One region of the Sinomonas sp. B1-1 genome, then DNA from elsewhere that is predicted to be linked to it. Evidence: predicted binding sites of a transcription regulator. Region 1 holds the regulator's gene; the other holds the start of a gene.
The links. Region 1 encodes HrcA, which represses chaperone genes, less so after heat shock. Its sites were predicted from a motif close to TTNGCACTCGNNNNNNNCGAGTGCNAA; they were not measured.
Positions count from the first base shown of each region.

Region 2: the regulator HrcA is predicted to act here: its motif matches at 17,355-17,381, upstream of groL (chaperonin GroEL).

Region 1 covers NZ_JBCHVF010000001.1:408,632-418,036, forward strand. The annotation lists gene ybeY (rRNA maturation RNase YbeY) at 1-327, opposite strand, end outside; gene ACQ5BE_RS01920 (PhoH family protein) at 324-1,472, opposite strand; gene ACQ5BE_RS01925 (GerMN domain-containing protein) at 1,684-2,628, shown strand; gene ACQ5BE_RS01930 (16S rRNA (uracil(1498)-N(3))-methyltransferase) at 2,686-3,474, opposite strand; gene dnaJ (molecular chaperone DnaJ) at 3,477-4,604, opposite strand; gene hrcA (heat-inducible transcriptional repressor HrcA) at 4,617-5,633, opposite strand; gene ACQ5BE_RS01945 (DUF3097 domain-containing protein) at 5,788-6,639, shown strand; gene ACQ5BE_RS01950 (DUF4870 domain-containing protein) at 6,730-7,134, shown strand; gene hemW (radical SAM family heme chaperone HemW) at 7,177-8,415, opposite strand; gene lepA (translation elongation factor 4) at 8,416-9,405, opposite strand, start outside.
Region 2 covers NZ_JBCHVF010000007.1:99,235-120,728, reverse strand. The annotation lists gene ACQ5BE_RS11830 (GNAT family N-acetyltransferase) at 79-732, shown strand; gene ACQ5BE_RS11825 (excalibur calcium-binding domain-containing protein) at 767-1,474, shown strand; gene ACQ5BE_RS11820 (hypothetical protein) at 1,589-1,777, shown strand; glycine riboswitch at 1,958-2,056, shown strand; glycine riboswitch at 2,058-2,148, shown strand; gene gcvP (aminomethyl-transferring glycine dehydrogenase) at 2,190-5,087, shown strand; gene gcvT (glycine cleavage system aminomethyltransferase GcvT) at 5,179-6,363, shown strand; gene gcvH (glycine cleavage system protein GcvH) at 6,405-6,788, shown strand; gene glyA (serine hydroxymethyltransferase) at 6,785-8,110, shown strand; gene ACQ5BE_RS11795 (L-serine ammonia-lyase) at 8,178-9,590, shown strand; gene ACQ5BE_RS11790 (type 1 glutamine amidotransferase domain-containing protein) at 9,636-10,190, opposite strand; gene ACQ5BE_RS11785 (lipid II:glycine glycyltransferase FemX) at 10,305-11,429, shown strand; gene ACQ5BE_RS11780 (threonine/serine ThrE exporter family protein) at 11,461-13,188, shown strand; gene ACQ5BE_RS11775 (siderophore-interacting protein) at 13,244-14,110, opposite strand; gene ACQ5BE_RS11770 (uracil-DNA glycosylase) at 14,169-14,948, opposite strand; gene ACQ5BE_RS11765 (DUF3263 domain-containing protein) at 15,159-15,383, shown strand; gene ACQ5BE_RS11760 (LytR C-terminal domain-containing protein) at 15,433-16,029, shown strand; gene ACQ5BE_RS11755 (ABC transporter substrate-binding protein) at 16,065-17,288, shown strand; gene groL (chaperonin GroEL) at 17,559-19,187, shown strand; gene ACQ5BE_RS11745 (hypothetical protein) at 19,338-19,934, opposite strand; gene ACQ5BE_RS11740 (DUF6318 family protein) at 20,294-20,914, opposite strand; gene ACQ5BE_RS11735 (RNase H family protein) at 21,144-21,494, opposite strand, start outside.

The DNA of each region.
Region 1 (9,405 bases):
CTCGTCGTCGGTCGAGTGCCCCCCGCGCTTCGCCTGTTCCGCGGCGACCTGGGGACAGATGGCGATGTCGCCCAGCATCCCCTGCGGGGTCTGGCGGCCGGGAGTCCCCGGGGTCAGCTCGTCCATCGGGACTGAGAGCACGTCGGTCGGCCCGGGCTCGTCCATGAGCTCGACGTGCAGGCGCTCCATCGCCTCCTCGTCCACGAGGAGGACCGAGAGCTCGGTCTGGGGATGGAGCCACAGGCGCTCGAACACGAAACGGGCCAGACGGACGAGTGCCTCCGCGTCGACGGCCACGCCGGACTCGTTGTTGACTTCGATGCTCACTGGTCCAGCTTAGTCGGCGTCGGACTGTCGGGCGCCTGGGCGCGGGCCCGGGCACGACGGCGCTCCTGCGCGGCGCGCTGCTCGTCGTCCCAGCGCCCGTACGCGTCGACGATGTCGCTCACGAGGCGGTGCCGCACGACGTCCGACGCCCCGAGGACGGAGAAGCTGACGTCCTCGACGCCGGCCAGGATCTGCTGGACCACGCGCAGCCCGGAAGCTGTCCCCGACGGGAGGTCGACCTGCGTCACGTCCCCCGTGACCACCATCTTGGAGCCGAACCCCAGACGGGTCAGGAACATCTTCATCTGCTCGGGGGTCGTGTTCTGCGCCTCGTCGAGGATGATGAACGCGTCGTTGAGAGTGCGGCCGCGCATGTACGCCAGCGGCGCGACCTCGATGGTCCCCGCAGCCATGAGCCGGGGGATGGACTCGGGGTCCATCATGTCGTGCAGCGCGTCGTACAGCGGGCGGAGGTAGGGGTCGATCTTGTCGCTCAGCGTTCCCGGCAGGAAGCCCAGCCTCTCCCCCGCCTCGACCGCCGGCCGCGTGAGGATGATCCGGCTGACGTCCTTGTGCTGGAGTGCCTGGACGGCCTTGGCCATCGCCAGGTAGGTCTTGCCGGTGCCGGCGGGCCCGATGCCGAAGATCACCGTGTGCGCGTCGATCGCGTCGACGTAGTTCTTCTGGTTGGCCGTCTTCGGGCGGATCGTGCGGCCCCGGCTGGAGAGGATGTTGTGGGTGAGCACCTCGGACGGGCTCGATACCGTCTGGGTGCGCAGCATCGACACGAGCTGGGTCAGCGAGGCGGTGGTCACGGCCGTACCCTGGCCGGCCATCGCCGAGACCTCCTCGAAGAGCCGACGGATGTGCGGCACCTCCTCAGGGGGCCCGACGATCGTGAGCTCGTTGCCGCGCGCGTGGAAGGAGACTGCGGGGAACTGCTCCTCGATGAAGCGCAGGGCTTCATCGTGCGGGCCGAGGATCTGGACCATCTCCTCGCTCGAGCCGAATCGGAGCACCTCGGTGCGTGCTGCCGGGGTCGTGTGCGGGAAGTCCGCTGTCACAGGCCGTCTCTCTCCTCGTCCGGGCCGAACCCTCGCGTCGACCCTACGCCGGGCCGCTCGGGTGCCGCCCGTGGCGCCCATCCTACTGCCGCGGCGCCGTGCTGCGACCCAAAGGGGGCCGCAGGGTGCCAACGTCTCAATCGCGCATCACTTGGGACACGGCCGCCTCCACGGGGGCTTCCGCGCGCCGGTGCTGTGCCAAGCTGGAATGTGGCCCGGGCACCCCGACGGCGTCCCGGCGGCCCCGGACACGAGCGACGCCCTCGGGGCGGCGACGACCAGCGGAGGATGCATGGGACCCACAGCGCTGCGCGCGCGCTGCCGGCTCTGGCCGGCTGTGCCTGCGGTGCTCGCGGCTGCCGTGGTCTCGCTCGCAGGCTGCACGGCGGTCGGGTCGCCCCAGCCGAGCATCGCCGCCGGAGCCACGGCGAGCCAGGTCCCCGGAAACACCCAGCCCTCGGCGCCCCTCGAGACGTCCCAGACCTCGGCGAAGGCCCCCGTGTACTGGCTGGGCCGGGCCAAGGACGGCGTGTACCTGTACCGCGAGTTCCGGGACGCTGGCGGCCAGGACAATCCCATCGCGACCGCGCTGCGCATCATGATGTCCCAGAAGCCGCTCGATCCTGACTACTTCAGTCCCTGGCAGACGCCGAAGAAGCTCGCCGCGTCGGTCTCGGGGCGGAACGTGATCACCGTGGATGTTTCGGCGGACGCGTTCAACACCGGCGTGGACGAGCCGACAGCCCAGCTCGCGGTGCAGCAGCTCGTCTACACCGCGACAGCGGCCGCCGCGAGTGCCGGCCTCATCGACTCGGACCAGCCGATCTCGGTCATGCTCCTCGTCGATGGGCACACCTCCCAGCTCGCCTTCGAGCGGGTGCAGCTCGGCCAGCTCATGCAGCGAGATCCCTCGATGCTGGCCCCGGCCTGGATCATCGACCCGCAGGAAGGCGTGGGGCTCGACGGGCCGGTGAAGGTCTTCGGCAGGTCGACCCGGGCGGACCAGGAGCTCGGGTGGCAGGTGCTCCGCAGGGATTCGCCGGGCAAGTCATCCGTCTATCTCAGCGGGACCGTGGCCCCGGGCACCCAGAGCTCGCGTCCCGGCGAATTCACCTTCACGGTCAACCTGCCCCCGGGCGACTACGAGGTCCGGGTGCTGCCCAAGGAGGAGGCCTCGGCCGCCCCGAACACCGGCAACACCGCCTGGGACTCGAAGGACGTGCACGTCGGGCCCTGACGGATCGGCCCCTCCCTCGGCAGTGGACCGCAGCTGCGCACACAGCTCTGTGTGCGGCTAGGAGTCGGTGCGGCCGTCCCGCGCCCGCCAGCGGCCGAGCCGGTCGCCGGCCAGGGCAAGCGCAGCCGGGCCCGCCGTGGACGAGCGCAGGACATGCGGGCCGAGGAGAGCGAGCCGCGCGCCCGCGGCAGTGAAGCGGGCCAGCTCGTCGGGGGTGATCCCGCCCTCGGGCCCGACGACGAAGAGCACCTCGCCCTCGTCGCCATCCTGGGCCGCAAGCGTCTCGAGGACCGTGGACAGCGGCTCGACCGCGTCCTCGTGGAGCACGACGGCGAGCCTCGCCGAGGCGATCCGCTCGGCCAGCCGCGCGCCGTCGTGCGCGGCCTCGACGGCGGGCACGACGGCGCGGCGCGCCTGCTTGGCCGCCGCCACCACGACGGAGCGCCACTTGGCGAGGGCCTTCTCTCCGCGCTCGCCCTTCCACCGCACGATCGAGCGCTCGGCCTGCCACGGGATGACGGCGTCAACGCCGAGCTCGGTCGCAGCCTCGGCCGCGAGCTCGTCGCGGTCGCCCTTGGCGAGGGCCTGGACGAGCACGAACCGGAAGGGCGGGCGCGGCTCACGGGCGACCCGCTCGACGCCCACGGTCAGCGTCTGGCCTTCCGCCCCGGCGACGGTGCCGACAGCCCGGACGCCCGCGCCGTCGGCCAGGTCGACCCCCTCGCCCCTGGCGAGGCGCTTCGCGGCGACCGCGTGGCGGCCCTCAGGGCCTCCCACCTCGATGAGGTCTCCGGGCTGGATCCCGTCGAGCCTTCCGGCCGGGACGTAGAAGAGCGGCCGGGACATCTCTAGAGGTTGCCCAGCTTGTCGCGCAGCTTGGCGAAGACTCCGCCGCTGGCGACGAGCTTGCCGTCGCCCACGTGCTCGCCCCGCAGCTTCGCGAACTGGCGCAGGAGCTCCTCCTGCTCGGCGTCGAGCTTGGTCGGCGTCTCGACCCGGATGTGCACGAGCAGGTCGCCTCGGCCCGAGCCGCGGAGCCGGGCGACGCCCAGCCCGTGGAGGGTGACGACGTCACCGGACTGTGTGCCCGGGCGCAGAGTGATGGTCTGCTCGCCGTCGAAGGTCTCGAGGCTCAGCTCGGAGCCCAGGGCTGCAGCGGTCATCGGGACGCTGACGGTCGCGTTGAGCTGGTCGCCGTCGCGCGTGAACGTCGAGTGCGAGGCCACGCGGATCTCGACGTACAGGTCTCCCGAGGGGCCGCCAGCTGTCCCCGCCTCGCCCTGGCCTGCAAGCTGGATGCGGGTGCCGGTCGACACGCCCGCCGGGATCTTGACGGTGAGCGAGCGGCGGCTGCGGACGCGGCCTTCGCCGCCGCACTCGTTGCACGGGCTCGGGATCTCGGTGCCGAAGCCCTGGCAGGTGGGGCACGTGGCCAGTGTCATGACCTGGCCCAGAATCGAGCGGACGGGCCGCTGGATGTGGCCGCTGCCGCCGCACACCGTGCAGCGCACGGGTTCCGTGCCCGGCTCGCAGCACGAGCCGTCGCAGCGCTCACAGGTCACGGCCGTGTCCACCTCGAGCTTCTTGTTGACCCCGAAGACGGCGTCCTTGAGCTCGATCCGCACCGCGATGAGGGCGTCCTGGCCGCGCCGCACCCGCGAAGCCGGGCCGGCCTGCGCACCGCCCCCGCCGAAGAACGTCTCGAAGATGTCCTGGAACGCGAAGCCGGAGCCGTTGTAGGCGCCGCCGAAGCCGTTGTCGGTGCCGTTCTCGTTGCCCGTGGTGTCGTAGACGCGCCGCTTCTGCGGGTCCGACAGGACCTCGTAGGCGTGCGTCACCGCCTTGAACTGCTCTGAGGCCTCCTCGCCCGGGTTGATGTCCGGGTGGAGCCTGCGGGCCAGCTTCTTGTAGGCCTTCTTGATCTCCTCGGTGGTCGCGTCGGTCGGAACGCCGAGGGTTTCGTAATGGCTGCTCACGGTCTTCTTTCTCTAGCTTCCAGCGAGAATCTTGGAGAGGTACCGGGCGACCGCGCGGACCGCGGCCATGCTGGCCGGATAGTCCATGCGCGTCGGGCCGAGGATGCCCAGCTTGGGGCCGTCGTCCCCGCCGTACCCGGTGGCCACGACAGAGGTCTCGGCAAGGCCGTCGTAGGCGTTTTCGCGCCCGATGGTGACGGCGACTCCCCGGGAGTCGTTCGCCATCTCGGACAGCAGGCGGAGCAGGACGACCTGCTCCTCGAGGGCTTCGAGCACGGGCGAGATGCTCTGGAGGAAGTCGCTGTTCGACCTGGCCAGATAGGCCGTGCCCGCCATGACCATGCGGTCTTCGCGGCTCGACTCGGCCAGGAGGGACAGGCCCCGCCCGAGCTCCGCCGCGAGCGACTGGTCCGCAGGAGGCAGCGACCCGACGACGCGGCCGAGGGCCTCGCCGAGTTTCACGACCGGGGCGCCGACCAGCCCCGCGAGGAGCTTCTCCCGCAGGGCCGCGAGCCGGTCGCGGTCCACCTCCTCGGAGACCGTGTGGACGCGCTGCTCCACGGTCCCGGTGTCTGCGATGAGCACGAGGAGGATCTGATGCGGTGCCATGAGCACCGCCTCCACGTGGCGCACCCGGGCCCGGCCGAGCTGGGGGTACTGCACGACGGCGACCTGGTTCGTCAGCTGCGACAGGAGGCGAACGGTGCGCTCGAGCACGTCGTCGAGGTCGTCGGCGCCGCCGAGGAGGCTCTGGATAGCGTGCTTCTCCGCTGGGGACAGGGGGCGCACGGCGGCGAGGTGGTCGACGAAGACGCGGTAGCCCTTGTCCGTGGGGACGCGTCCTGCGCTCGTGTGGGGAGCCGTGATGAGTCCGTCGTCCTCGAGTGCGGCCATGTCGTTGCGGATCGTCGCACTCGAGACGCCGAGCTTGTGGCGGTCGACGAGTGCCTTGGAGCCGACCGGCTCCCTGAAGTGCACATAGTCCTCCACGATGGCCCGCAGCACCTCGAGCTTGCGCGGCTCGCTCACATCCCACCTCCTGCTCGCATGGCCGTTTGCGTTAGCACTCTCTCAGAGCAAGTGCCAAGTCTATTATGCCCACGCACCGTTCCGCACGGTCTGTGCCCCGCGCCACGCAAGGATGAGCGCACTGTCCGAACGGCGGGGCCGTAGGATCCGACGGGTGGACCGACTCTCCTATGACAGCTGGGGCCCGGCAGACCTGAGCGCCCCCTCCCGACGCGAGCTGCCCACGGTCCCTGCCTCGGTCGGCCTCGTCCTCGAGGACGCCGAGAGCGGATGGGTGGGCGCCGTCACACGCATCGAGAAGTCCGGCGGGATGCACCTCATGACCCTCGAGGACCGGCGGGGCCGCTCACGGTCCTTCCAGCTGGGGTACGGCTTCCTCGTGGACGGCCGCCCGGTCCAGGTGGGCCCGCCGGCACCCCAGCGGACCGCGGCCCCGCCCGCCCGTACGGCCTCGGGGTCGGTCCGGGTCGAGGGCATGCGCGCACAGGTTGCCAAGGCCAGCCGCATCTGGGTCGAGGGCAAGCACGACGCCGAGCTCGTCGAGAAGGTCTGGGGAGACGACCTGCGCGTTGAGGGAATCGTCGTCGAGCCGCTGCACGGTGTGGACGACCTCGCGGCCGCCATCGCGGACTTCGGGCCCGGCCCGGAACGCCGGCTGGGCATCCTCGTGGACCATCTGGTGGAGGGATCGAAGGAGTCCAGGATCGCAGCGGAGGCCATGCGGAGCCCCGGGGCTGCAGGGAACGTCCTCATCGTCGGCCACCCGTACGTGGACGTCTGGCAGGCCATCAAGCCGTCCACGCTGGGGATCCCTGCCTGGCCGGCGGTGCCGCGGGGCACCGACTGGAAGACCGGCATCCTTGCCGCCTTCGGCTGGCCCCGCAGCACGCCCGAGGACTTCGGGCTCGCGTGGCAGAAGCTGCTGGGCACCGTGCGCACCTACGCGGACCTCGAGCCCTCCCTGCTGGGACGCGTCGAAGAGGTGATCGACTTCCTGACCGCCTGAGCGCACAACCTTGGATATCCTTGGAATGCCCTCGGGCAGGCCGTCTGGTGCGGCCACCGCACGACGACACCGAACAGGCAGGGACATCCAGTGGCCGAGTACCCGCAGGACCGACGCGACGGAGAGAGCGAATACCACGGCGCGCCAGCCCGTGCCATGCCGCTCACGGCGGCTGAGGACCGCCAGTGGGCGACGCTCGCTCACTTCGGCGGGATCCTCGGGTGCCTGCCGTCGCTGCTGATCTACCTGGTCTTCAGGGACCGTGGGCCCTTCACGGCCCAGGAGTCCAAGGAGGCGCTCAACTTCACGCTCCCGCCGACCGCCGCCGCCGTGGTCTGCAACATCCTGGCGCTCATCCCGGTGGTCGGGAACGTGTTCGCGGTCCTGGCGACGCTCGTGTGGATCGCGCTCACGGTCTTCTCCGTGATCGCCGGCATCCAAGTCAACCGCGGCCAGCCGTACCGCTACCGCTACAACCTCCGGCTCATCTCCTAGGAACCGCGGGCACGCGCCGGAACGACGGGGGCATGGTCTGGTTCAGGCGAGAAGCCGGCGCACCACCGCGTCCGCGAGCAGGCGCCCGCGCAGCGTGAGCACAAGCCGCCCCCGGAGGGCCGCCGCACCCTCGACGAGCCCCTCGGCGATCAGGCCCGCAACCTCGGAGCGGCTCTCCGGCCCGAGCTCCGCCACAGGCAGGCCTGAGGCTAGCCGGATCTGCAGGAGGACCCGCTCGACGTGGCGCGTCTCGTCGTCGAGCGTCTCCCGGCCAGCCGCAGGGGAGGTTCCCTCGCCCAGCCGCGCGGCGTAGGCGGTGGGATGCTTGACGTTCCACCAGCGGACTCCGCCGACGTGGGAGTGGGCTCCCGGGCCGATCCCCCACCAGTCCCCGCCGTTCCAGTAGGCAAGGTTGTGCCGGCAGGCGTACCGCACCGATCCGGCATCCCCCCGGGCCCAGTTGCTCACCTCGTACCAGCTGAAGCCCGCGTCGGCGAGCACGGCGTCGGCGAGCTCGTACTTCTCGGCGTGGTCGTCGTCGTCGACGTCGGGGACCTGACCGCGGCGGATCTGCGCAGCGAGCTTCGTCCCCTCCTCGACGATGAGCGCATAGGCGCTCACGTGGTCGGGTTCGCAGGCAAGGGCTGCATCGAGTGACGCGCGCCAGTCATCGAGGCTCTCCGCCGGCGTGCCATAGATGAGGTCCAGGCTCACGTCAAGGCCTGCCTCCCGCGCCCAGCGCACCGCCTCGGGCACGCGCGACGGCGTGTGGGTGCGGTCGAGGACCCGCAGCACGTGCGGGACGGCGGACTGCATCCCGAAGGACACCCGCGTGAAACCGGCCGCCGCGAGGGTCACGAGCGACTCCGCCGTGACCGAGTCCGGATTGGCCTCGGTCGTCACCTCGGCGCCGGGCTCGAGGCCCCACTCCTCCACGGCCGTCGTGAGGATCGTGGCGAGGTCCTCCGCCGGCAGGAGGGTGGGCGTTCCTCCGCCGAAGAAGACGGTCGACAGGGGACGACGCGGCACGCCGGAGGCGTCGAGGGCCGACGCCGCGAAGCGCACCTCGGACGCCGCGGTAGCGGCGTACGCGTCCTGCGAGGCTCCGCCGCCGAGCTCTTTCGCCGTGTAGGTGTTGAAGTCGCAGTACCCACAGCGGACGGCGCAGAACGGGATGTGCGCGTAGAGCGAGAAGCCCCGCCCCGCGGCGCCGGCCGCAGCCTGCGGCGGCAGGGCGCCGTCGGCCGGCGCGGGGTCCCCGAGCGGCAGTGTGCTGGGCACTTACTTCTTCGCTCGATCCTTCGAGTCTTTCGACTCGTCCGTGGTGAGCGCCGCGATGAAGGCCTCCTGCGGGACCTCCACGCGCCCGACCATTTTCATGCGCTTCTTGCCTTCCTTCTGCTTCTCGAGCAGCTTGCGCTTACGGGTGATGTCGCCGCCGTAGCACTTGGCGAGGACGTCCTTCCGGATCGCGCGGATGTTCTCGCGGGCGATGATGCGCGAGCCGATCGCGGCCTGGATGGGGACCTCGAACTGCTGGCGCGGGATGAGCTCCCGGAGCTTCGCCGTCATCATCGTGCCGTACGAGTAGGCCTTGTCCCGGTGGGTGATGGCGCTGAAGGCGTCCACCTGCTCGCCCTGGAGGAGGATGTCGACCTTGACCAGGTCGGCGGCCTGCTCGCCGTCGGCCTTCCAGTCGAGCGACGCGTAGCCGCGGGTCTTGGACTTGAGCTGGTCGAAGAAGTCGAAGACGATCTCGGCGAGGGGGATCCAGTAGCGCAGTTCCACGCGGTCCTCGGACAGGTAGTCCATGGCCTTCATCTGGCCGCGGCGGCTCTGGCACAGCTCCATGATCGCGCCGACGAACTCGTTCGGGGCGAGGATCGTCGCGGAGACCATCGGCTCCCGCACCTCTTTGACCTTGCCGGTGGGGAACTCGCTCGGGTTCGTGACCGTGACGACCGACTTGTCCTCGAGCGTGACCTCGTAGATGACGTTGGGGGCGGTGGAGATCAGGTCGAGGTTGAACTCGCGCTCAAGGCGCTCCCGCACGATCTCGAGGTGCAGGAGGCCGAGGAAGCCGACGCGGAAGCCGAAGCCGAGGGCGGCCGAGGTCTCCGGCTCGTAGACGAGCGCGGCGTCGTTCAGCTTGAGCTTGTCCAGGGCGTCGCGCAGGTCCGGGTAATCCGACCCGTCGAGGGGGTACAGGCCCGAGAAGACCATCGGCTTGGGGTCCTGGTAGCCGCCGAGCGATTCCGCGGCGGGCTTGGA
Region 2 (21,494 bases), on a different contig from region 1:
GCACAGCCCGAGGGCTGGCCGCTCCGGCGCCGCTCCCTCGGACGGCGCCGGGCGTGGTCTGCGTGTACGGTGGCGCAGGTGACCTCCCCTGTGCTCCTGACCGGGTCGCGCGTGGTGCTGCGCGACTGGACCCCCGAAGACATCGAGGCCTACCGGCGGTGGATTGTCCCTCCTGCCCCCGGCACGACCCCCAACGGGGTCCACGAGTGGCAGCTCTTCGACGGACCGTTCTACTCGCGGTGGACCGCCGACGGCGCGAACCGCTGGTGCGACGGGCTCCTGCGGCGGGCGCACGACGCCGACTGGCCGGCCGTGCGCGAGAACCTCGCCGTGGTGGACGCGGCCTCGGGCGAGTTCGTGGGCCAGGCCTCGTGGTACTGGGAGGAGAAACCGGGGGAGGAGTCCGCAGACGGCACCGCGCTGCTGCCGTGGCGGCGGCTGGGCCTCGTCGTGTTCGACCCGGCGCACTGGTCCGGCGGGTACGGGACCGAGGCGCTGGCACTGTGGACCGACTACCTCTTCGCGGCCACTGACAGCGGCCGGCTCGACTTCGCGACCTGGAGCGGGAACGTCGGCATGTGCCGGGTGGGCCAGAAGCTCGGCTTCACCGAGGAAGCCCGGTTCCGCAAGGCCCGGAAGGTCCGCGGTGAGCTCTACGACGCGGTCGTCTACGGGGTGCTGCGGGAAGAATGGGAAGCCCACCGCGGTGGCAGGGGCGGCCCGCGCACCTGAGGCCGAGCGCGGCCGCGTGGCAGAATGGCATGCGGTGCTACCTGAGACCGGACCCCACGACGAGGCTCCTCCAGGGTCCGGAGAGGGCCTGAGGGAGCGCCGCGAGCGTACCCGGATCCGTCCTCTCACGACGCTTCTCGTGGCCCTGGCCGCGGGCGTGGCGGTCGCCGGTCTCGTGGTCGCCCCAGCCGCCGTCCTTGTCGTGGCGGCGGTGCTCCTGTGCCTCGCTCTCTTCTGGAAGTCCTCCGCGCGGAGGTCCGCCGGCTCCGGCTTCGTGCCGACCGCTGTTGTGCGGGGAGGCATCGTGGTCCTCGTCCTCGCGCTTGGCGCAGCCTCGGTGCAGGGAGTCGCCGGCGCCTGGTCCTCGGCGCTCAGCGGTCTGGCCGCCCCCGCGGGCCGTGTCCCGGCGCCGGGTGCGACGGCGACGCAGCCCGCCGTCGGGCCGTCGTCCGCGTCCGCAGCCCCGACCAGCATCCCCGCCACAACGGCCGCACCGGAAGCGCCGAGCGCTGCGCCCGGCCAGACCCCCTCGGCGCCGCCCGCCCCGCAGCCCGTGTCCGCGGCTGCCGCGCCGCCGGCACCCGCGCAGACCGTGGCCCCGGCGCCGGCCCGCCCCGCCCCCACCCCGAGCTACAAGAACTGCGGTGCGCTGCGTGCGGCGGGAATCGCGACGCTGACCGCGGGCGAGGCCGGGTACAGCCTCCAGCTCGACCGGAACGGCGACGGGATCGCCTGCAACTGACCCGGGTGTCGAATATCACAGCCGCCGCGTCCGCCTCCACGTCATTCCGCCGCCGTCGGGCAGCGAAAATTAGGGGGTGGTCCTTCTAGGGGAGGGGCCGGAGCGAGTGGAGCGATGTTCGATTTCAACCTTCAGACGGCCGTCTTCTTCGGCACCGTGGCGCTGGGCGCGCTGCTGTTCGGGCTCGGTGTCCTGGCATTCCTGGGCACGACGCTCATGGTGGGAGCCTTCAAGGGCATCCATCAGACCGCCGAGGCGGCGCAGGAGCGGCTGCGGCGCGAGCGGTCGCCGATCGCCGGCTGAGCTGCGCCAGGCGAGAAGGGCCCCGTCCATCAGGACGGGGCCCTTCGGCGTCCCGGGAGGCGGCTCTCACTTGGACCCGGATCGGGCAGGCATTTGCCGATGTGACCCTTGGCATAGCAGAATTGGACGTACACCACGGCGCCGAACGCTCGGGGTGTGCGCACAATTGAAGACAGCCTCTGATCTGCGGCGGGAGAGTCCTGCGAGCAAGAGCAAGCAGGCGCCGTAGGAGCAACACCTCCCCAGGAATCTCTCAGGCACCTGTACCGCTGCGGCAAGGCAACTCTGGAAAGCGGCCCAACTGGGCTCACCGACGGTGCAAGCCGGAACCATCCGGCGGAATCTCTCAGGTCCCATACAGAGCGGGGAGGAACCTGTTACATCGCCACACCCCACCGGGTGGGCCGAAATGATGGAGTTCCCCGTGACGGACCTTTCCCCCGCAGTCTTCGTCGACCGCCACATCGGCGTCCGGCGCGACGCCGACATCAAGCACATGCTCAACACCGTCGGGTTCGACAGCATCGACGCGCTCGCTTCGGCAGCTGTGCCCGACAGCATCAAGCAGGAGCAGCCGCTCACGCTCGACTCAGCGCTCAGCGAGTCCGAAGCCCTCGCCTCCCTCCGTGCCCTGGCGGCCAAGAACAAGCCCCGCGTCCAGATGATCGGTCAGGGCTACTACGACACCGTCACCCCTCCGGTCATCCGCCGGAACATCGTCGAGGACCCGGCCTGGTACACCGCGTACACCCCGTACCAGCCCGAGATCTCCCAGGGCCGCCTCGAGGCCCTCCTGAACTTCCAGACGGCGGTCGAGGACCTCACCGGCCTCCCGATCGCCAACGCGTCCCTCCTGGACGAGGCCACCGCCGTCGTCGAGGCCGTGCTGCTGATGCGCCGCGCCAACAAGAACAAGGCCGCCGCGAACGGCCGGACCGTGCTGGACGCGGACCTCTTCCCGCAGTCGATCGCGATCGTCAAGGGCCGCGCCGCGGCCCTCGGCTTCGAGGTCGAGGTCGCCGACCTCTCCGCCGGCCTGCCCGACGGCCCGATCAACGGCATCGTCCTGCAGCAGCCCAGCGCGTCCGGCCTCGTCGCCAGCGCCTCGGGCCTCATCGCCCAGGCCAAGGAGCGCGGCGCGATGGTGACCATCGCCGCGGATCTCCTCGCCCTGACCCTCATCACGTCCCCGGGCGAGCAGGGCGCGGACATCGCCGTCGGCAGCGCGCAGCGCTTCGGCGTCCCGCTCTTCTACGGCGGCCCGCACGCCGCCTTCATGGCGGTCCACGCCGGCCTCGAGCGTCAGCTCCCCGGCCGCCTCGTGGGCGTCTCCAAGGACGACGCCGGTGTCCCCGCCTACCGCCTCGCGCTCCAGACCCGCGAGCAGCACATCCGCCGCGAGAAGGCCACGTCCAACATCTGCACGGCGCAGGCGCTCCTCGCGATCGTCGCGTCCATGTACGCCGTCTACCACGGCCCCGAGGGCCTGCGGGCGATCGCGGAGCGCACGCACCGCCACGCACGCTCGCTCGCCGCGGCCCTCGAGGGCGCCGGCGTCGAGATCGCCCACCGCAGCTTCTTCGACACGATCACGGCCCGTGTCCCCGGCCGCGCCGCCGCCCTCGTGGAGAAGGCCGAGAAGCAGGGCGTGAACCTGCGCCTCGTCGACGCCGACACCGTGGGCATCTCGTGCGACGAGACCACCACGTCCGAGCATGTCGCCACCGTGGCCGGCGTGTTCGGCGCCGGCGCCGCGGGCGATGGCGTCGACGTCCACCTGGGCGCCAGCGGCACAGGGACGGGCGCCGGCGGCTTCGCGATCGAGTCCGACGCGCTGCGCACGAGCCAGTACCTGACCCACCCGGTCTTCCACTCGTACCGCTCCGAGACGCAGATGATGCGCTACCTGCGCAAGCTCTCGGACCGCGACCTCGCGCTCGACCGCACGATGATCCCGCTGGGCTCCTGCACGATGAAGCTCAACGCGACGGTCGAGATGGAGGCCATCACGTGGCCCGAGTTCGCGGGCATCCACCCGTTCGCTCCGGACTCGCAGACCGAGGGCTGGCGGGAGCTCATCTCCGGGCTCGAGGCGGACCTCGCGGCCATCACCGGCTACGACCAGGTCTCCATCCAGCCGAATGCGGGCTCGCAGGGCGAGCTCGCGGGCCTCCTCGCGATCAGCGGCTACCACGCCTCCCGGGGCGAGGCGCAGCGCAACGTGTGCCTCATCCCCGCCTCGGCCCACGGCACGAACGCGGCCTCCGCCGTCCTCGCAGGCATGAAGGTGGTCGTCGTCGCCACGGCCTCCGACGGCACGATCGACCACACGGACCTCAACGCCAAGATCGAGGCGCACCGCGACGAGCTCGCGGCGATCATGATCACGTACCCGTCCACGCACGGCGTGTACGACGCCGACGTCCGCGAGGTCTGCGACGCGGTCCACGCCGCGGGCGGCCAGGTCTACATCGACGGCGCGAACATGAACGCGCTCGTCGGCCTCGCCCAGCCGGGCAAGTTCGGCGGCGACGTCTCGCACCTGAACCTGCACAAGACGTTCTGCATCCCGCACGGCGGCGGTGGCCCGGGCGTCGGCCCGGTCGCAGCCCGCGCGCACCTCGCCCCGTTCATGCCGGGCGACGCCGCGACGTGGGACGGCGGGGCTGACGTGCCGGTTTCCGCCTCGCGCTTCGGCTCCGCCGGCGTGCTCCCGATCTCGTGGGCGTACGTGAAGCTCATGGGCGGCGACGGCCTGACCGAGGCCACGAAGTCCGCGCTCCTGGCCGCGAACTACATCGCCAGGCGCCTCGACTCCTCCTTCCCCGTCCTCTACACGGGAGAGGGCGGCCTCGTCGCACACGAGTGCATCCTCGACCTGCGCGACCTCACCGCCAAGACCGGCGTGACCGCGGAGGACGTCGCGAAGCGCCTCATCGACTTCGGCTTCCACGCCCCGACCCTCGCGTTCCCGGTCGCCGGGACGCTCATGGTCGAGCCGACCGAGTCCGAGGACCTCGGCGAGATCGACCGGTTCATCGACGCGATGGTCGCCATCCGCGCAGAGATCGACCAGGTCGCTGCCGGCGACTTCACCGTCCAGGAGTCGCCGCTGCGCCGTTCGCCGCACACGGCCGCCGCGGTCGTCTCCTCCGACTGGGACCGCCCCTACACCCGCGAGCAGGCCGCCTTCCCGGGTTCGGTCCACACGCAGGACAAGTACTTCGCCCCGGTCGGCCGCATCGACGGCGCCGGCGGCGACCGCAACCTCGTCTGCGCGTGCCCGCCCCTCGAAGCATTCGAGAACTGACCGACCACGCTGGTTGAGCGGAGTCGAAACCGGCTCCAGACCATGTTTCGACTCCGCTTCGCTTCGCTCAACCATCGCAAGGAGACTTTCCATGACTGAGACCACCACTGGTCGCACCGCCACAGAGCGCCACACCGCCCTGTATGACAGGCACGCCGAGCTCGGCGCGTCGTTCACCGACTTCGGCGGCTGGCAGATGCCGCTCAAGTACGGCTCGGAGCTCGCCGAGCACCGCGCCGTCCGTGAGACGGCGGGCCTGTTCGACCTCTCCCACATGGGCGAGGTCTGGGCCACCGGCCCCGGCGCCGGCGCGTTCCTCGACTACGCGCTCGTGGGCAAGCTGTCCGCGATCGCGGTCGGCAAGGCCAAGTACTCCCTCATCTGCGCCGAGGACGGCGGGATCATCGACGATCTCATCGTCTACCGTGTCGCGGAGAACGACTTCCTCGTGGTGCCCAACGCCGGCAACGCGCTGACCGTCGCCGCCGAGCTCGAGGACCGCCTCGCCGCGTTCTCGGCCTCGTCCGACGCCGGGAAGGTCGCCCTCCGCAACGCCTCCGACGAGACGTCGCTCGTCGCGGTCCAGGGCCCGAACGCCGAGGCGATCGTGCTCGCCGTCGTGCGCGCCCAGGACGCCGAGGCCGTCACGGGCCTCAAGTACTACGCGGCCGTCGAGGTCGAGGTGGAGCTCGAGCAGGGCACCATCCCTGTCCTCCTGGCCCGCACCGGCTACACCGGCGAGGACGGCTTCGAGCTGTTCGTCGGCAACGGCAGCGCCGCCGCCCTCTGGGACGCACTCAAGGCCGCGGGCGAGGGCCACGGCCTGATCCCGTGCGGCCTCGCCGCGCGCGACTCCCTGCGCCTCGAGGCCGGCATGCCCCTCTACGGCAACGAGCTCTCCCGGGAGCGCTCGCCCTTCGCGGCGGGCCTGGGCGGCGTCGTCGCCCTCAAGAGCAAGGAGGGCGACTTCGTCGGCCGCTCCGCGCTCGAGGCCAAGAAGGCCGCCGGCGAGGGCACCACGAGCGGCCAGTGCCTCGTCGGCCTGAAGGGACTCGGCCGGCGCGCCGCCCGCGGCCACTACCCGATCCTCAAGGACGGCGCCCAGGTCGGCGAGGTGACGTCGGGCCAGCCCAGCCCCACCCTCGGCTACCCGGTCGCGCTCGCGTACGTCGACGTGGAGCTCTCCGCTCCCGGCACGAAGCTCGACGCCGACCTGCGCGGCAAGGCCGAGCCCTTCGAGGTCGTCGAGCTCCCGTTCTACAAGCGCCAGAAGTAGCGCTCCACGCTTTCCCTTCAGAGAAGAAAAGGAAGACCACTATGAGCAAGGTCCAGACCGGCCTCCGTTACTCCGAAGAGCACGAGTGGCTCGACACCGACGGCGGCGCCGCCGCCAAGGTCGGCGTCTCCCAGGTCGCCGCTGACGCGCTGGGCGACGTCGTCTACCTCGACCTGCCGGAGGCCGGCAGCGAGGTCACCGCGGGCGCCACCTGCGGCGAGATCGAGTCGACGAAGAGCGTCTCCGACCTCTACTCGCCGGTCTCCGGCACGGTCGTCGAGGTCAACCAGGAGGCCATCGACAACCCGGCCCTGGTCAACGAGGACCCGTACGGCGCCGGCTGGCTCTTCACCGTCCAGGTCTCCGAGGAGGGCCCGCTCATGTCGGCCGAGGAGTACGCGGAGAAGAACGGCGGCGAGCTGTGAGCGCCCCCGTGCAGGGCGCAGCGCAGTTCGAGCAGGTCCGCTCGGAGTCGCTCGACGCCGACCTGGCCGCGCTCGACCCGGAGGTCGCCGCGAGCATCAACGCCGAGGCAGCCCGCCAGCGCGGCGGCCTCGAGATGATCGCCTCCGAGAACCACACCGCTGTGGCCGTCATGCAGGCGCAGGGCTCGGTCCTGACCAACAAGTACGCCGAGGGCTACCCAGGCAAGCGCTACTACGGCGGCTGCGAGCACGTCGACGTCATCGAGACGCTCGCGCTCGAGCGCGTCAAGGCCCTCTTCGGCGCCGAGTACGCCAACGTGCAGCCGCATTCCGGCGCTCAGGCGAACGCCTCGGTCATGCACGCCCTCATCAAGCCGGGCGACACGATCATGGGCCTGAACCTGGCCCACGGCGGCCACCTCACCCACGGCATGCGGATCAACTTCTCCGGCAAGCTCTACAACGTCATCCCGTACCAGGTCCGCGAGGACGACCACCGGATCGACATGGCCGAGGTCGAGCGCCTTGCCCAGGAGCACCGGCCGCAGCTCATCGTGGCCGGCTGGTCCGCCTACGCGCGCCAGCTCGACTTCGCCGAGTTCCGCCGGATCGCCGACTCCGTGGGCGCCTACCTCATGGTGGACATGGCCCACTTCGCCGGCCTCGTGGCCGCGGGCCTGCACCCGAGCCCCGTCCCGCACGCCCACGTGGTCACGTCGACGACGCACAAGACCCTCGCGGGCCCGCGCGGCGGCATCATCCTGACGAACGACCCGGACATCGCCAAGAAGGTCAACTCCGCGGTGTTCCCCGGCCAGCAGGGCGGCCCGCTCGAGCACGTCGTGGCCGGCAAGGCCGTGGCGTTCAAGATCGCCGGCTCGCCGGAGTTCAAGGAGCGCATGGAGCGTGTCCTGGCCGGTGCGAAGATCCTCGCCGAGCGGCTCACGCAGGATGATGTCAAGGCCGCCGGCATCGGCGTCGTCTCGGGTGGCACCGACGTCCACCTCGTCCTCGTCGACCTCCGCAACGCCGCCCTCGACGGGCAGCAGGCCGAGGACCTCCTCGCGGCGATCGACATCACGGTGAACCGCAACGCCGTCCCGTTCGACCCACGGCCGCCGATGGTCACCTCGGGCCTGCGGATCGGCACGCCGGCGCTCGCGACCCGCGGCTTCGGCGAGGCGGCGTTCCGCGAGGTTGCCGACATCATCGCCGAGGCCCTCATCGCCGGGCCCGAGGGTGACCTGTCCGGCCTCAAGGCCCGCGTCGAGGCCCTCGCCGCGGCGCACCCGCTCTACCCGGGGGTCTCCGACCTGGCGTGACCCCCCTGCGTGGGCCCGGCCATCCCGGGCCCACGCACCCCGAACTCTTTCAGGAAGGATCCCCGACATGGCCGTCGGCGTCTTCGAACTGTTCTCCGTGGGCATCGGCCCCTCCAGCTCCCACACCGTGGGTCCCATGCGCGCGGGCGCCGTCTTCGCACGCGAGCTGCACGAGAAGGGCATCCTCGATCGCGTCGCCTCGCTGCGCGTCGACCTCTACGGCTCGCTCGCCGCGACGGGCCACGGCCACGGGACCTTCACGGCCGTGCTCCTGGGCCTCGAGGGCTTCGAGCCGGAGGAGATCCTCCCGCACCAGGTCGAGGAGCGTCTCGCCGCGATCGACGAGACGGGCAAGCTCAACCTCGCGGGCGGGGCGCTCCTCGAGTACGGGGTGAAGGACATGGTCCTGCACCCGCTCACGGTCCTGCCCCGGCACACCAACGGCATGAAGTTCCAGGTGTTCGGCGCGGACGACGCCGAGGGGTCGCCTGAGCTGCTCCACGAGGCCACGTTCTTCTCCGTGGGCGGCGGCTTCATCGTGCGCGAGGGCGAGGAGGACTCCGCGCAGAAGGAGCTCGACGAGTCCAAGAAGGAGCTCCCCTTCCCGTTCCGCACCGCTGCCGAGCTGCTGGGGCGCTGCTCCTCGAAGGGCCTCTCGATCAGCGACATCATGCTCGTCAACGAGAAGGCCTCCCGGTCCGAGGACGAGATCCGCGACGGGCTCCTCCACATCTGGGCTGTCATGGAGGGCTGCGTCGAGTCGAGCCTCAAGCGCGAGGGGCTCCTTCCCGGCGGACTGAAGGTGCGCCGTCGGGCGCCTGACTGGCACGAGCGGCTGCTGAAGGAGGACAAGGACCGCGATCCCAAGTACTGGCAGGAGTGGGTCAACCTCATCGCCCTCGCGGTGAACGAGGAGAATGCCTCCGGCGGCCGCGTCGTGACCGCGCCGACCAACGGCGCGGCCGGGATCATCCCCGCCGTCCTCTACTACGCGCTCAACTATGCCCCCGGCATGGACAAGGCCACGCAGGAGGACAAGGACGACGTGGTCGTGAAGTTCCTCCTGGCCGCCGGCGCCGTCGGTGTCCTGTACAAGGAGCAGGCCTCCATCTCCGGCGCGGAGGTGGGCTGCCAGGGCGAGGTGGGCTCGGCGTCGTCCATGGCCGCCGCCGGTCTGGCCGAGGTGATGGGCGGAACCCCCGCCCAGGTCGAGAACGCGGCCGAGATCGCCATGGAGCACAACCTCGGCCTCACGTGCGACCCGATCGGCGGGCTCGTCCAGGTGCCCTGCATCGAGCGCAACGCGATCGCCGCCGCCAAGGCCATCAACGCCGCCAAGATGGCGCTCTGGGGCGACGGCACGCACCGCGTCTCGCTCGACGAGGTCATCGTGACCATGCGTGAGACGGGCAGGGACATGAGCCACAAGTACAAGGAGACCGCCATGGGCGGCCTCGCGGTGAACGTGGTGGAGTGCTAGGGGCCCAGCGGCTGAGAGCGTGCCGGGCCCCTGGGGGCGGCGCTCCTACCTGTGCTGGCCCTCGGCGATCTCCTCGAGCATCTTGCTGCAGAAGGCCTCGAGGTCGCCGGGGTTGCGGGAGGTCGTGAGGCCGTGGTCTGTCACGACCTCCTGGTCGACCCACTGCGCGCCCGCATTGGTGAGGTCGGTCTCGAGGGACGCGTAGGAGGTCATCGTCCGGCCCTTCACCACGCCCGCCTCGATGAGGACCCACGGGCCGTGGCAGATCGCGGAGATGGGCTTGCCGGCCTCGGCGAAGGACTTCACGAACGGGACGCCCTCCTTCTCGAGGCGCATCCTGTCCGCGTTCACGGTTCCACCGGGGAGCACGAGCGCGTCGTAGTCGTCCGGGTTGGCCCCGGAGAGCGGGACGTCGACAGGGAAGGAATCCCCGTGGTCCCAGTCGCCCTTCATCGCGGTGATCGTTCCGGATTCAGGGGAGACCAGGACCGGCTGGCCGCCCGCCTGCTCGACGGCCTTCCACGGCTCGGTGAGCTCGGCCTGCTCCACGCCGTTGGTCAGGAGGAACGCGATCTTCTTGCCGGTGATGTCATGTGCCATGCCTACCGGTTGCCCGATCCGCCGGGAGCGCAAACCGGCCCCGAGGGGAGGGCAGCAGCGCGGACTGACTAGACTGGCAGAGGCCCGCAGCCAGACCGAAGGGATCCCGCTTCCGTGACCAGCCACACTGTCACCTTCACCGCCCGCTTCGCGAACGACACCGAGATCGAGAACTGGGACAAGCACGTCACGGCCAACCCCAATGGCGGCAACCTGCTCCAGTCGGCGGCGTTCGCGGCCGTCAAGAGGAACTTCGGGTGGGACGTCCGGCACCTCGTGCTGGAGCCGCGCGGCAGCCACGGGGGAGAGGCCGGCGAGCATGAAGCACAGCCGAGCTACAACCTCGTGCTGGAGAAGTCCGTCCCCCTGCTGGGCCGCTTCTGGTACCTCATCAAGGGCCCGGACGTCGCGGCCGCCGAGCAGGTCCCCGCGGCCCTCGCCGCCGTGAAGGAGTTCGTGCTCCGGGAGCGCCTCGGCGTGTTCGCCGTCAAGATCGAGCCGGACATCGTCGACTCCGACTCCTCCCGCGCGCTCCTGGCCGGGGCCGGCCTCGTCAAGGTCCCCAACCTGCAGCCCAACGACTCGACGGCGATCCTCGACATCAGCACCGAGCCCCGCCTCATCCTCAAGAGCCTCCACTCCCGCGGCCGAAACGCCGTCCGCCGCGCCGAGCGCGAGGGGGTCGAGGTGGTCGAGGCGGAGCCCACGCTCGAGAACTACCGCACCATGCACGCGCTCATGACCGGGACGCTGAACTCCAAGTCGCGCACCGGCGTGCAGGTGCGCAGCTTCGACTACTACCGCCAGTTCTGGACCGAATTCACCCAGCGCGGCCAGGGGCGGCTCTACTTCGTCTACGAGAACGGCCGGCCCTCCGTCGGAGCCTTCGTCATCAACTACGGCCGCAAGGGCACGTACAAGGACGGCGGCTCGCTGCAGAAGCGGACCCAGTACGGCGACTCCCACCTCGTGCAGTGGACCGCGATCAACCGCGTCAAGGAGCTCGGCTGCACCGAGTACGACTTCTGCGGCACGCCCCCGGCGGACCGCCTGAAGGACACCTCCCACCCGTTCCACGGCCTGGGCCTGTTCAAGACCTCGTTCACCAAGACCGTGACTGACTTCGTGGGCTGCTGGGACTTCGTCATCGACCCGCTGCGCTACAGGGCATGGACGACGGCGGGCGAGCGGATCGCGCGCCAGCTCTATACGCGCCGCACGGGCCAGCAGTTCTACTGATCCACGAAAGGGTCCCGGGGGAGGGATACGCATGGCGGAGTCCGAACGCGCGGAGGGGCCCGGCGGGGACATCCCCGCCGGCGTGATTCCGCAGATCACACCCATCGCCTTCACCGACGCGCCTGCGGCGGCATCGGACAGCTCGGCGACCACTGCCGCCGGGGAACGCACGACGGCGGGCGGCCACGCGCCGTCGTCCGTCCCGCCCGCGCAGCACGCACCCACGCCGGCACCGGTCGCCCCGGTGGCCGTCACGCCGACGCCGGTCGCGCCCCCGGCAGCCGCTCCCGCGGTCGCACCGCCGCCCGCGGCGCCGGGGAACCCGGCCACCCAGCCGATCAGCGCCTCGCAGGTCCGCGCCAACGCCGCCGCGAAGCGCGTCCTCGCGCGGTTCATGCGGGGCGAGAACCCGCCCACGGCTCCGATGAGCATCGTGGACCGGCTTGCCGGCAGCCCGTACGAGAACCTCGCGATCCCATCCGGGCCCGACGAGTCTGCCCGGCGGACCCTCGACTTCGCACTCCTGCTGGCCGAGACGATGTTCCGCTACGGGGCAGGCGCCCTCGAAGTCGAGACCTCCATGATCGCTTCGACGGCCGCCCTCGGGCTCCGGCACATCGAGGTGGACATCACGAACCAGTCCGTGGCGATCAACTTCGCGCCGCAGGACGGGACGCCGATCACGCTCATGCGCGTGGTCCGCTCGTGGACGAGCAACTACGCGGGCCTCGTGCTCGTGCACCAGCTCGTCACCGAGATCGCCGCGGGCGGCGTCGGCCGCGACGAGGCGATGCGCCGGCTCCAGAGCATCTCGCGGCGCGCCAAGCCGTTCCCCAAATGGTCGGTGACCTTCGCGTTCGGCGTCTTCGCGGCGGCGTTCGTGGGAGTGATCGGCGGGGGCCAGCTCGCGTCCCTCATCGCCTTCGGCTCCAACCTGCTGATCTCGGTGGTGGCGCGGGTGATGGGCCGGTGGAGGATCCCGGACTTCTTCGTCACGCTCGCGAGCTCGTTCGTGGTGACGATGGTCGCGCTGCTGATGTTCGCCGCGCAGCTGCCGATCGCGCCGGCCATCGTTGTGGTGGGCGGCATCCTCCTGCTCCTGCCGACCGCCCGGCTCGTCTCCGCGACGCAGGACGCCATCAACGGCTTCCCCGTGACGGCCGCCGGCCGGTACCTCTCGGCGTTCCTCACGTTCGCCGCGCTCGTGGCCGGGATCGCCGTCGCCACGGCCGTGGGGGAGCTGCTAGGGATCGAGCGGATCGACGTCACCGAGACGTTCCCGCCCGCCTACCCGTACATCGTCCAGGTGCTGCTCATCGGGGCCGCCGTCGCCTCGATCGCCATCACCGAGCAGACCTCCCGGAGGCTCGTGCTGCCGACGGCTGCCGTCGGCGTCGTGGGGTACCTCGCCCTGACCGGGGTGGGGCTCCTCGGGGTCGGGGACAGGATCGCGCCCGCAGTGAGCGCCGTCGTCATGGGGTTCCTCGCGCGGATCGTGGCCCTCCGGCTCGGCGCGCCGCAGCTCGTGGTCGCGGTCCCGGCGGCGCTCATCCTCCTGCCCGGGCTGACGATCTTCCGCTCCATGTACATCGCGACGGTCGACGCCGAGCAGATCACCACGGGCGCCGGGGGCATGCTCACGGCGATGGCCATCATCCTGGGGGCGGCGGCCGGCGTCGTGCTCGGAGACAACCTCGCGCGGCCGTTCACCCGTGGTGGGGCCTCCCTCGAGCGGCGCCGCCGCTCCCGCCGGAGGTGACCCCCGGGAGGTGACCCCCAGAGTTACCCCGTGGGTGTGCCCCCGGGACGCCGGTTCAGATCTGGCCGATGGGGAGCTTCTTCTCCGCCTGGAACTGGTCCTCCGCTCGGCCCAGGGCCCAGTAGCCGGAGAGGGACAGTCGTTCGCGCGGCACCTCGCGCTGCTTGAACACGGCGCGGAGCTCCTTCATGGCCCCCCGCTCGCCATGGGCGAACACGTGGGGGATGCCCTCCGGCCACGTCGACTCGGCGACGGCCTCGGCGAGCACCAGGGTCTCGCCCGCGGGGAAGCCCTCGCGGGAGAGCCAACGGACATCGATCCCGGAGGGCGCGCGCAGCTCGATGACGTCGTCTCCGCTGCCGACTTCGAGGAACGCGATCCCGGTCGCGTCCGCCGGGAGGGCCTCGAGGGCCGCCCCGATCGCGGGAAGCGCGGACTCGTCTCCGGCGAAGAGGTACCACGGCGCGTCCGGGGCCGGGGAGTAGGCGCCACCGGGGCCGGTGCACACGAGCCGGTCGCCCGGCTGCGCGTTTGCGGCCCACGGCCCGGCGAGGCCCTCGTCGCCATGGACCACGAAGTCGATCGCGACCTCTCTGGCCGCAGGGTCGAACCAGCGCACCGTGTAGGTGCGGGACACGGGCCACTGCGCGCGCGGGAGGGACTCCTTGAGCGCCTGCAGGTCCACGGGCCCGTCCGGCCAGCGGCCCCCGGGCAGCGCCGTCGGGAAGGCGATCTTCACGTACTTGTCGGTGAAGCCGTTGTCCACGAAGGCGTCGAACCCGGGCCCGCCCACCACGACCCGGACCATGTGGGGGGTCAGCTGTTCGGTGCGCGCGACCACGAGGTCGAGCGTGGGCCGGGCCCTCTTCGCGGGGGCGGCGGCGGGTCCCTGCGGCGCTGGGCTCTCGGCGGGCGAAGTCATGCGCCCCAGACTACCGGGTGGCCCGCGCCGGCCCGGCTCCCGTGACGCGGGGCCTGGGTCAGGCCCAGCGGACGGGAGCGGCGCCCTGCTGGGCCAGGAGCTCGTTCGCCCTGCTGAACGGGCGCGAGCCGAAGAAGCCCCGCGACGCGCTCAGCGGCGAGGGGTGCGCCGAGGCGATGGTCGGCGTCGCTCCCAGGAGAGGCGCGACCGACTGCGCGTCCCTGCCCCACAGGATCGCCACGAGCGGTGCGCCGCGGGCGACGACCGCCCGCACCGCCGCGTCGGTGACCTCCTCCCAGCCGAGCCGGCGGTGCGACCCGGCCGCGCCGGCGCGCACCGACAGGACCCGGTTGAGCAGCAGGACGCCCTCCTCGGCCCACGGGGACAGGTCGCCGTCACTGGGGGCAGGCACGCCGAGGTCGGCGGCCAGCTCCCGGTAGATGTTGGCGAGGCTGCGGGGGAGGGGCCGGACGTGCGCGTCGCATGCGAAGGAGAGGCCGATGGCGTGGCCGGGCGTGGGGTACGGGTCCTGGCCGATAACGATCACCTTCACCTCGTGCAGCGGGCGGGCGAAGGCCCGCAGGAGGCGCGCGGGGGCTGGGAGGATGACGGCGCCGTCGTGCGCCTGGCGGGCCAGGGCGGAGAGCGCGGCGCGCAGCGTCGGCTCGCAGGGAGCGAGGGCCACCGCCCACTCGGGGTGCACGAGCTCGGCGAGCGGGGCGGCCGCCATCCGCTCGAACTCGCGGGCGGCCTCCTCGGACGACGCCGCGGGGTCGGCGGCGGGGGACCCGCCCGCTGCGGGGGCCGGCAGGTCGAAGAGGGGTTCGGCGTCCATCATCCACGCCAGTGTGCCAGAGGGAGCTCGGCGGCGCCCGGGAGACTACGCTCTGGGCGCAGCGCCGGGCGCGCCGGAATGACACTCCTGTAGTTCCCTCTTAAACTGGAACCCATGTCGGCAGCAGCGCACCAGACCCATGTCAGGGCCCAGGATCTCGAGCGGGCGGCGGCAGGCCGCCCCGTGGAGGGGCTCAGCGAGCGGGACGTGAAGATGCTGGCCCTCGAGCGCGGGTGGTGGAAGTACGCGGGCGCCAAGGAACAGGCCATCCGCGACCTCTTCGACCTCTCCGCCACGCACTACTACCAGCAGCTCAACACCCTCATCGACACCGAGGCCGCCCTGGCCCACGATCCGATGCTCGTGAAGAGGTTGCGTAGACTGAGGACGTCGCGGCAGCGCGCGCGCACCGCCCGCCGGCTCGGTGGGGGCGCCTGACGCTGCCCGCTGTCCCCAGCAGGCCACCGACAAGGACCCTGACCCAGGCATGAGAACGTACCCCCGCGACGAATTCGATGCAGTACCCGAGTCTCCCCGCAGGCAGGGCGTGCACAGGACGCGGGAGGGGGAGGAGCCGCAGCGGCGGTCGGGCCTCGGGTGGATCCTCGCCGCAGGCATCCTCGCCCTCGTGATCGGGGCGGTGGCCTTCTTCCTGCTCCCGCGCCTCGGGATCAGCGGCTCCGAATCCGCCGTGGCGTCGGCGCCGTCGACCTCGCAGGCCGCCCCCGAGGGCTCCCAGCCCGCGGCCTCCGCGCCTGCCCCGGCGCCGACTTCAGCGGCGCCCACCCCCACGCCTACCGAGAGCGCCAACAAGGCCCTCGAGGTGGGCGTGTACAACGCGACCGGCACGGCCGGGCTCGGCAACCGCGTCGCGACCACCGCTCGCACGGCCGGCTGGACGGTCACGGACGTGGGCAACTGGGCCGGCGCCCCCGTCAACTCGTCCGTGGTGTACTACCGCTCCGCGGCCGACGCCGGGTCCGCGAAGGCCCTGGCGGCGGACCTCGGGATCCAGACCGTGCTCGAGGCGCCGGCGCTCGGGCTGCCGCTGGCCGCCGTGGTGGGCCCCGGGTACGCCGGGTGAGGTGCCGCGGCACCGCACTGCCACGGCTTGCTGCCGTGGCCACCGCCGGCCTCGCGTCTCTTGCCCTTGCGGCCTGCGGCCCCAGCGGCGACGCGCGCACCGCCCAGCCGGCGCCATCCGGCGACGGCGTCCTGAGGCTCGGCCTCATCCTGGACTCCGCCGGCCAGTCCGCCTACCTGAACGACGCCCAGCGCGCCGCCGTCGTGCTCGCGGTGCAGCAGGCGAATGCCGCCGGCGGGTTCAAGGGGAAGCCGGTCGAGCTGCTGGACGCAGCCGTCGGCGAGGACGCGGGCAGTGGAGCGAAGCGCCTCGCGGAGGCCGGCGCCGACGTCGTCATCGGGCCCACGGATTCGAGCCGCGCGCCCGCCGCCATCGACGCGCTCGCCGCCGCAAAGGTCCCTCTCATCTCCCCGGCGGCAGCCGCTGCCAGCCTGAGCGACTACCGGAGCGGCGGCTTCTTCTTCCGCACCGCCGCGCCCGAGGGCGCCGAGGGCGCCGCCCTCGTCGAACTCGCCAAGCGCACCGGAGCCCACCGCATTGCGGTGCTGCACGAGGACAGCGCATACGGGAAGGCTGTCGCGGCCGGCGCGGCGGGAGCGGCCTCGGCCGCCGGGCTCGAGGAGTCCGGCAGCGCCGAGTTCGGACGCGGCGACGTCCGGTCCAAGGCCGCGGGAGCGAAGGACGCCGACGCCGTTCTCGTCGTCGCGCGCTCGGACGGCCGGTCGGTGCTCACCCAGCTCGCCGAGGCCGGGATCCCCGGGAGCAGGCTCCTGCTCTCCGACGGGCTCGTGGACCAGTACGGCTCGGCGCTCGCGAACGGCGTGCTCGACGGCGCCCACGCCGCCGTCCCGGGTGCCTTCCCGAGCATCGACTTCCAGACCGCGGTCCTCGAGCATGAGCCCGGCCTGAAGGACATGACTTTCGCGGCCGAGGCCTACGACGCCGCCGCCCTCGCGATCCTCGCTGCCGGTGCGGCCGGCGACGACGCCGGCGCCTCCATCGCCTCCGGACTGACCTCCGTCTCGGGCGGGGAGGCCGCCGGGCAGGGGCCGGGCCAGGCCGCCGGACGCGAGAAGTGCTCGGGCCTGGCCGCATGCCTCGCGGCGCAGGGCCGCGGGACCGCGGTGGACTACGAGGGGGAGTCCGGGCCCATCGACTTCGACGGGCACGGGGACGTCACCACTGGCCGGTTCATGGTGCTCGCCTTCCATGCGGACAACCTGCCCGCGCACGACGGCGAGGTGACCGTCGCGCGGTAGCCGCGCGCGCCGTCGTGCGCTGGCCGCGAACACGCCGGCGCGGGAGCGTCCGGGACGGGCTGTGCGCTTGCACTCGGGTGGGTCGAGTGCTAAACATTGACCTAGCACTCCCACGCTCTGACTGCTAACGCTGTCAGGCGCGGGGGACAGGAACACCTCGCTGGGGTGAGGCCTCCGCGGTCCGTCCATACGGGCCCGGGAGCCGGCCGTCGCGGGCGCTTCAGCAGGGTGGCCCACCGACAGACACGTCCCGAAAGGACCGAAGCCGTCATGGCCAAGATCATTGCATTCGACGAGGAGGCCCGTCGCGGCCTCGAGCGCGGCCTCAACCAGCTGGCCGACGCCGTCAAGGTGACCCTCGGCCCGCGTGGCCGCAACGTCGTCCTCGAGAAGAAGTGGGGCGCCCCCACGATCACGAACGACGGTGTCTCCATCGCCAAGGAGATCGAGCTCGACGACCCGTACGAGAAGATCGGCGCGGAGCTCGTCAAGGAGGTCGCCAAGAAGACCGACGACGTCGCCGGCGACGGAACCACCACCGCCACCGTGCTCGCCCAGGCGCTCGTGCGCGAGGGCCTCCGCAACGTCGCCGCCGGCGCCGACCCGCTCTCGCTCAAGCGCGGCATCGAGAAGGCCGTCGCGGCCGTCACCGAGGAGCTCCTCTCCTCCGCGAAGGAGATCGAGACCAAGGAGGAGATCGCCGCCACCGCGTCCATCTCCGCCGGCGACACCCAGATCGGCGAGCTCATCTCCGAGGCCCTCGACAAGGTGGGCAAGGAGGGTGTCATCACCGTCGAGGAGTCCAACACCTTCGGCCTCGAGCTCGAGCTCACCGAGGGCATGCGCTTCGACAAGGGCTACATCTCGGCCTACTTCGTCACGGACGCCGAGCGTCAGGAGACGGTCCTCGAGGACCCGTACATCCTCATCGTGAACTCCAAGATCTCCTCGGTGAAGGACCTCGTCGCGGTCCTCGAGAAGGTCATGCAGACCAACAAGCCGCTCCTCATCATCGCCGAGGACGTCGAGGGCGAGGCCCTGGCCACGCTCATCGTCAACAAGATCCGCGGCACCTTCAAGTCCGTCGCCGTCAAGGCCCCGGGCTTCGGCGACCGCCGCAAGGCCATGCTGACCGACATCGCCATCCTCACCGGCGGCCAGGTCATCGCGGAGGAGGTCGGCCTCAAGCTCGAGAACGCCACGGTCGAGCTGCTCGGCAAGGCCCGCAAGGTCGTCGTGACCAAGGACGAGACCACGATCGTCGAGGGTGCCGGCGACGCCGACCAGATCGCCGGCCGCGTGTCCCAGATCCGCGCCGAGATCGAGAACTCCGACTCGGACTACGACCGCGAGAAGCTCCAGGAGCGCCTCGCCAAGCTCGCCGGCGGCGTGGCCGTCATCAAGGCTGGCGCGGCCACCGAGGTCGAGCTCAAGGAGCGCAAGCACCGCATCGAGGACGCCGTCCGCAATGCGAAGGCTGCCGTCGAGGAGGGCATCGTCGCCGGTGGTGGCGTGGCCCTCATCCAGGCCGGCGCCAAGGCCTTCGCGAACCTCCAGCTCGAGGGCGACGAGGCCACCGGTGCCAACATCGTCAAGGTCGCCATCGACGCCCCGCTGAAGCAGATCGCCTTCAACGCGGGCCTTGAGCCGGGCGTCGTCGTGGACAAGGTCCGCGGCCTGCCCGCCGGCCACGGCCTCAACGCCGCCACCGGCGTCTACGAGGACCTCCTGGCCGCCGGCGTCAACGACCCGGTCAAGGTCACCCGCTCGGCGCTGCAGAACGCCGCGTCGATCGCCGGCCTGTTCCTCACCACGGAGGCCGTCGTCGCCGACAAGCCCGAGAAGGCCGCTCCGGCCGGCCCGGGTGCCGACGACATGGGCGGCATGGGCGGCTTCTAAGCCCCCCGTCTCGGGTACGGACAATCCGCGTATCTGACGTTTCGGGTACGCGGAGTGTCCGCCCGGCCACCCCACGCACGACGGCGGGGTCCCCACTTCTGTGGGGACCCCGCCGTCCGCGTTTCTGTCTCGGGTACGCGCGGTGCGTGCCTAGGAGCAGCCGTCGCCAGCGGGATTGACGTTGCAGTCGTCGGCGTAGCGTTTGACCTCCGAGCGCCAGATGCTCAGCGTGCGCGGGAGCGAGGGGACCTCGGCTGTGCCGACGATCGCCTGGAACGGGCCGCCGTTGACCGAGTATTCGCCGGTGAAGATCGTTGTAAGTCCGACGGCGACGGTGCCGGTAGCTGCGTAGGCGTGGCTAGTGACGGTCTTCTCGCCCCAGCGGCTCTCCGGGATGGGGCCACCCGGCGCTGTGGTGGTGAGGGCTGCGCCGTCGCCGTACGTCCACCGGTATTCTGCCGGACGGGCCCTGATGACGAAGCCATGGCCTGCGAGGGTGAGATTGAACGTCTGATCCTTGGCATCGGCGTAGATGTTGGTCTCAGCGCCCTTGAGCGTGTGCCGGCCGGGCTGGGACCCGATGGCCGCGGCGGCCAAAGGCAGCTCGCGGAACTCCTTCTGGGTGAAGGCAGGAATCGCAGCCGGTCCCTGCACCGGCACCGGCTGGTCCGGGAACTGGCATGTCGGGGCGCCCGACTTCGCATAGCGGGTGGGCGTTGTCCCCGGAACGGGCACCATGAGCTGCATCAGCTCACCATCTCCGCCGCAGCGATCCTGCTGAGGAAGGCACTTCGTGGCCACCTCGTTCGGGTCAGTCAGACACGCTCGGTCCCAGTAGGGTTGGGGGGCTTGAGGGCCCTCCACCATGCCAGCTGACCTTACTGACTCGCTCGAGCGCTCATCTCGACGAGAAAGCGCGCTAGACGTCTCATTGTCAGCTTCGGCGATGATGCTCCCACCACTGGCCCCGGCTCTGGTAGGGGGGCCGGTTGGATCAGGTGCCGGACGTTCCAGAGAAGCAGCGCGTGCCATCGTTATCGACGTCGGCGCCAAGAGACTAAGAGTGAGAGCTGTCGCGAGAACGGATGGACGAAATCGGCGCCCCATCATTTCTTTGCACCTTTCGGGGTGCCTAGGTCGAACATTCGCCATGCTCCCTCAGTGAACTCGCCGCGTGCGACTAACCCCTTCAATGGGCTGGGAGAAGTAGTTGCGAGTGGCCCGGTGGGTGCGTAATCAACGTAGGGCGCTTGGGTAAGCGAGAGGTATGCGAGCCAGATTGAGTCAATATCTGGAGACGCGTCGACAGAAATTTCTGAAGCCTGAAGCCTTCCCCCGACCAGCCAAGACTGGACACTGATAGTGCTGGCGTCCTTGGTTATCGTGTTGCACATATTGCAACCCGGGTCTGCCACCGCGAGGGCCGGCTTCGTGTCCCCGGTCTGGTAGGCGTAGTCCAGAAGGTCGATGTAGTGCCGGACGAAGGCTTCGAATCCCTCCCGCGTGTTCTGCTTCGCAGCTTCCGGCAGTGCAGGGACCGGAACGTTGCGTGCCGGTGCGGTGGAGCTTGCCGGCGTCGGCCGAGGGTCAGCTGTTGCGGCCTCTGAAGAGGGCCCTCCGGTCGGGCTCGGTCCGGCTGTTGCGCCGCCTCCGCAGCCTGAGACGAGTAGCGAACCGCTGAGAAGCAGCGCGGGCAGGGCATAACGAAGTGCGCGATGGTGCGCCATGGACATTCCCCCGAAGTCGTTGGTCGGCCGCCACACGGGCGACCGGTGCGATGGGGCCAGTCTATAGGCCTATGACACCGCCCGTCGCAAGTTATCCACAGGGTTAATCAGAGGCGTCTTTGGCGTACCCGAGATTCCCGAGCGGAAAGTTTGCCGTACCCGAAAGGTGGGTGGGAGGGGAATAGCTGTACCCGAAACCAGGGTGGGGAGGGCGGGGAGGGGAAGGGGCTCAGGATTCTGGGGTGCCCTGATGGAAGCGGAGGCGCCACCGGTCGTCGCTGCGCTGCCAGAGGGAGCTCCTCAGAGTCGCCCCCGCCGCCCCGACGGCGCGGTAGAGCACCTGGATCGCGTCCTCCGAAATGGGGGACGCGTCGATGAGCTCAAACCGGACCTGCAGGTCCGGCGCATCGACCAGTTCCTCGATCAGCTCCTCTCGGCCCCAGATCCGGCCAGACGAGCCGATCTCCCGATATTCCGGGTGGAGGAGGTAGGCGAGCTGGCCGTAGTCGGCCCGGACCTCCGGGTTGAGCAGTTCCTGCTCGAGTTCTACGACTGCGGTGACGTCACGGTCGTCCCCGCG